Regions from separate parts of the Methylosinus sp. DMC45 genome, predicted to be linked through region 2. Evidence: predicted binding sites of a transcription regulator. Region 2 holds the regulator's gene; the other holds the start of a gene.
What was found. Region 2 encodes LexA, which represses DNA repair genes until DNA is damaged. Its sites were predicted from a motif close to TGTTCNNNNTGTGTTCNG; they were not measured.
Positions count from the first base shown of each region.

Region 1: a site for LexA is predicted at 1,496-1,513, ahead of ACT53T_RS16505 (ImuA family protein). Genes of this name have one in related genera too.

Region 1 covers NZ_JBQUZK010000051.1:47,057-49,518, reverse strand. The annotation lists gene ACT53T_RS16510 (ATP-dependent helicase) at 1-1,304, opposite strand, end outside; gene ACT53T_RS16505 (ImuA family protein) at 1,550-2,302, shown strand; partial or broken gene ACT53T_RS16500 (Y-family DNA polymerase) at 2,217-2,462, shown strand, end outside.
Region 2 covers NZ_JBQUZK010000038.1:41,428-43,889, reverse strand. The annotation lists gene ACT53T_RS10895 (hypothetical protein) at 1-565, opposite strand, end outside; gene lexA (transcriptional repressor LexA) at 751-1,455, shown strand; gene ACT53T_RS10885 (AsmA family protein) at 1,695-2,462, shown strand, end outside.

The DNA of each region.
Region 1 (2,462 bases), on a different contig from region 2:
ACTTGCAGAATGCGAAAGCCGGCGACGCGATCGCGCGGGTTCTGCGCGAAGCGCAGCAGGGCAAGAATATCCTTCACATGGGCGCTGTCGAGGAACTTCAACCCGCCGAACTTCACGAAGGGAATGTTGCGGCGCGCGAGCTCCAGCTCCAACATGGCGCTGTGATGCGAGGCGCGGAACAGCGCCGCCTGCTGCTTCAGCGTCATGCCGGCTTCGCGCGCCTCCAGCACGCGCTCGGCGATGAAACGCGCCTGATCGCTCTCATCGCGCACGGTGACGAGCTGCGGGCGCTCCGAGGAGCGGCGCTCTGTCCAGAGGTTCTTGGCGTAGCGCTCGGCAGCGAGCGAGATCACTGCGTTGGCCGCGGCGAGGATCGGCTCGGTCGAGCGATAATTGCGGTCGAGCGTGACGATTTCCGCCGGCGGCGTGAAGCTCTTCGGAAATTCTAGAATGTTGCGCACAGTGGCGGCGCGGAAGGAGTAGATGGATTGCGCATCGTCGCCGACGACGGTGAGCCCCTGGCCCTTCGGCTTCAAGGCGAGCAGGATGGAGGCCTGGAGGCGATTGGTGTCCTGATATTCGTCGACGAGAATGTGATCGAAGCGGCCGCCGATCTCCTCTGCGAGGGCTTCGTCCTGCATCATCTGCGCCCAATAGAGCAGGAGATCATCGTAATCGAGCACATTCTGCACCTGCTTCGCCTCGACATAGGCGGCGAATAAGCGACGCAGCTCGTCATGCCAGCGGGCGCACCAAGGGAACGCGCCGAGCAGCGCCTGCTCGAGCGGGATTTCGGCGTTCACGGCGCGGGAGTAGATCGAAAGACACGTGCCCTTGGTGGGGAAGCGGCTCTCGGTCTTGGAGAAGCCGAGCTCGTGGCGGATCAGATTCATCAGATCGGCGGAGTCTTCGCGATCATGGATGGTGAAGGCGGGATCGAGCCCGATGGCGCCGGCATATTCGCGCAGCAGCCTCGCGCCGATCGCGTGAAACGTGCCGGCCCAGGCGAGGACATCGCCGCCGCCTGTGGCGCCCAGCGCCTCGGCGCAGATGCGCTCGACCCGACGCGCCATCTCGGCGGCGGCGCGGCGGGAAAAGGTCATCAGCAACATGCGCTGCGGATCGGCGCCTCGGACGATGAGATGCGCGACCCGATGGGCGAGTGTGTTCGTCTTGCCGGAGCCGGCGCCCGCGATGATGAGCAGCGGACCGCCAGCGGAGGCCGACAGGCCGTCAGCAAGGCCGTGCTCGACGGCGCGGCGCTGTTCGGCGTTGAGCTTTTCGAGATAGACGACAGCGGTCATGGGCGAATCGGCAAGGTGAGCGGGCCAGTGGACTGAACCATAATTCTTGTTTTGTTCGCAATGGCGGCGTATCTCGAAAATCGAAGCTGGCGGCCCTTCGAACTTCCGTGAGGAGCCACGAAGCGTTCTCGTGGCCTTCAGTGCAGAGAAATATCCGCAAGCCCCTCCTCTTGACTCCCGACCTCGAAGAAGAGAACATTTAGGGAACATGACATTGAGCCCACACCCAGAGGTCGAGAAGGCGATTGCGGCACCAGCCCGCCATAGAGTCGTTGCGCGCGCAGATCGAGAAGATCGAAGGCCGAGCCCGGCGCGTCAAATCGGTCCTTCCGTTTGGAATCGCCGACATCGACGCGCGTCTTCCGGGCGGCGGTCTCTCCCTCGGAGCGCTCCATGAGATCGCCGGCGGCGGCAACGGCGCCGTTGACGGCGCGGCCGCGGCGCTGTTCGCCGCCGGGATCGCGACCCGCACCAAAGGCAAGGTTCTCTGGGTCATTACGCGATCCGACCTCTTCGCCCCGGCGCTGGCGCAGGCGGGCTTGGCGCCCGATCGCGTGATCTATGTCGAGGCCGGCAACGACAAGACCGTGCTCGCATGTGTCGAGGAAGGCTTGCGGCACGGCGGCCTCGGCGCGGTCGTCGGAGAAGTCGCGCGGCTCGACATGACGGCGTCCCGGCGTCTCCAGCTCTGCGCCGAGGGAAGCGGCTCGATCGGTCTCGCCTTGCGGCGCTGGCGCCGGCAATCCGAAGCCGTCGACTTTGGTCAGCCGACCGCGGCGGCGACCAGGTGGCGCGTCTCGGTCATGCCCTCGGCGGCTCTGCCGGTCCCCGGCGTCGGCCGCCATCGTTGGCTCCTAAAGCTGATCCGCGTCCGCGCCGGTGAAAGCGCGGATTTCGAAGTGGAGGCGTGTGATGGTTCGGGTCGTCTCGCTGTTCCTGCCGAGCTGGCCCACGGACCGGCTTCGACGGCAGGCCGGCGACGCGGCGCCGCCGGCTGAAACGCCGCTCGTCCTGATCGGACACGACGGGAGGAGGCAGGTGGTCCGGGCTGCGGACGCGGCGGCCATAGCTGCGGGCGCGCGCGTCGGAATGCCCGCCGCCAAGGCGCGGATTCTCGTGCAGGGTCTCGTCGTTCGAGATCACGATCCCGCGTCCGAC
Region 2 (2,462 bases):
GTCTCGGCTCATCTTTAGATACTGCATCCCAATATCTGCGCACAACGCATTCAGTTGCACGAAAAATGTGAAATCCGCAAGCAGTAGGCAATTCAAAAGCAAGAGATTTTCCAGCTTCCATTAAATCTTTTTCCGCGTCTGGCGCTTTTTGTGATATCGAAATTGGAAAAATGCATTTCCCATTGAATATTAGTTTATCAATATCGTAGCCTTCTTTTGGCGTGGCTATGTATATTGGCAAAACACCGAGGTCGGCCATAAATGCGGTAATGAAGTCTTTTTTCTTATTTATTATTTGATTGGAGGCGTATTCGTCTGGAAGTTCATTTTTATCAATTATTTTCTTGATTACTTCTTCGATGCATTCAAGTAGTTGATTCGCAAGAGACGATGACGACTTAAAATGATGCATGTAAAAACTTTGGCTGTACAATTGAATTATCTTTGTCTGCGCGGCGAATAGCACAAGTAAGGTATTTGAATGGTTCTCTATTCCTTGGAGGCTATCAAGATTGTCGATTGTTTTCACAGACTCGACTATCCACGGCGCAGAAATACGAATCAAGGCAACAACTCCTTTTGCACGAAAGCGCCCTCAGGGTATCGTGGCTACATTCGCCGTTCAAGCGCTCCCTTGCGGAACGCACCGAGAACGCCTATCCTCCCGTTCATGATTTGTTTATGAACCCGCGGCATCATGCTCGGGTTCGGACGTGGCGCGACGCGGGCAGGCGGCGCCGGGGGGCTTCCATGCTGACCAAGAAACAGAGCGATCTGCTGCGCTTCATCCATGAGCGCCTGAAGGAGACCGGCGTGCCGCCCTCCTTCGACGAGATGAAGGACGCGCTCGATCTGCGCTCCAAATCCGGCATTCACAGGCTCATTCTCGCGCTCGAGGAGCGCGGATTCATTCGCCGCCTGCCCAATCGCGCCCGCGCGCTCGAGGTGCTGCGCCTCCCCGAATCGGCGACGCCCCGCGTCGCCGCGCGCGGCGGCAAATTCTCGCCCTCGGTCATAGAGGGCGCGCTCGGCCGCGTGCGGCCCGTCCCCGCCGGCGAGCCTGAGTCCGATCAGCAGGTGGCGATTCCGGTCATGGGCCGCATCGCCGCCGGCACGCCCATTTCCGCTCTGCAGAATCGCAGCCACACCATCAGCCTGTCGCCGGATATGCTCGGCGGCGGCGAGCATTTCGCGCTCGAGGTGCGCGGCGATTCGATGATCGAGGCCGGCATTCTCGACGGCGACGTCGTCGTGGTGAAGAAGCAGGACAGCGCCGACACCGGCGATATCGTCGTCGCCCTCATCGACGAGGAGGAGGCGACATTGAAGCGCCTGCGCAAGCGCGGCGCCTCCATAGCGCTGGAGGCCGCCAATCCGGCCTATGAGACGCGCATTTTCGGGCCGGATCGCGTCCGCATCCAGGGGCGTCTGGTCAGCCTTCTGCGCAAATACTGAGAGCCGCGCGCCGCCACGATCTCGCCGCCCTTTGCCGCCATGGTCCGGCCTCGCGCGCTTTTGGCGCGCGGGCCTTTTCGCGTAGCGGCCGAGCGATTAAGGCATGTTGTTTCGTGTCGCGCCTTCGCCGAGGGCGCGCGCTGCGTCGCCAGCGGCCCGCGGCCGCCCCGCTTTTTTTCATGGACGATGGAATGTCGCACTCGACTGGCCCGATGCGCGAAATCGAAGGATCGAAGCCCTTGGGCCAAAGCCGCCGCCTGTCTCTCCCGCGCCTGCCGCGCCGCTGGCTGATCGCTCTTTGCGCCGTCGCCGCAGTGGCGCTCGGCGCGGCCCTCGCGCCCTGGACCTTCTCGACCAATGCGCTGCTCGAGGAGATTTCCGGCCAGCTCAACGCCTCCTCTGGCCTGTTCATCGCCGCCAAGGGCCGCTCGACCTTCTCGCTGCTGCCGCGCCCGCACATCACCATAGACAGCATCGCCTTCGCCGATCCCACCGCGGCGCTGACCATCGAGGCGGACAGGCTGCACGGCAATGTGCTGCTGCTGCCGCTGCTCGCCGGCCGTTTGGAAATCGCCGATATCGAGCTCATCCGCCCGTCGATAGAGGTCGATCTCGATCGCAAGCCGATGAGCACGGCCGGCGCCGCCGTGCGCGCCGCGGCGGCGCGGCCCTCGACGCCAGCGGCCGAGAAGGCCGATCGCGCCCGGCTCGGCGGCGTCTCCATCGTCTCCGGCGTGGCGAGGCTCAAATATTCGGGCGGCGAGGAGACGCTGCAGGACATCGACGCGACGCTCGACTGGCGCACCGTCGGCTCGCCGGCGACGCTCGACGCCGCTTTCTCCTGGGGCGGCGAGCGGCCGCGCGCCATGCTCTGGGTGCTGAAGCCCGGCGCGCTGCTGCGCGGCGAGCAGACGCCGGTTACGGTGCGGCTCGATTCGGACAGCGTGCGGCTGGAGGCGGAGGGCTTCGGCCAGCTCGGCGCCAAACCGCGCTATATGGGGCGGATC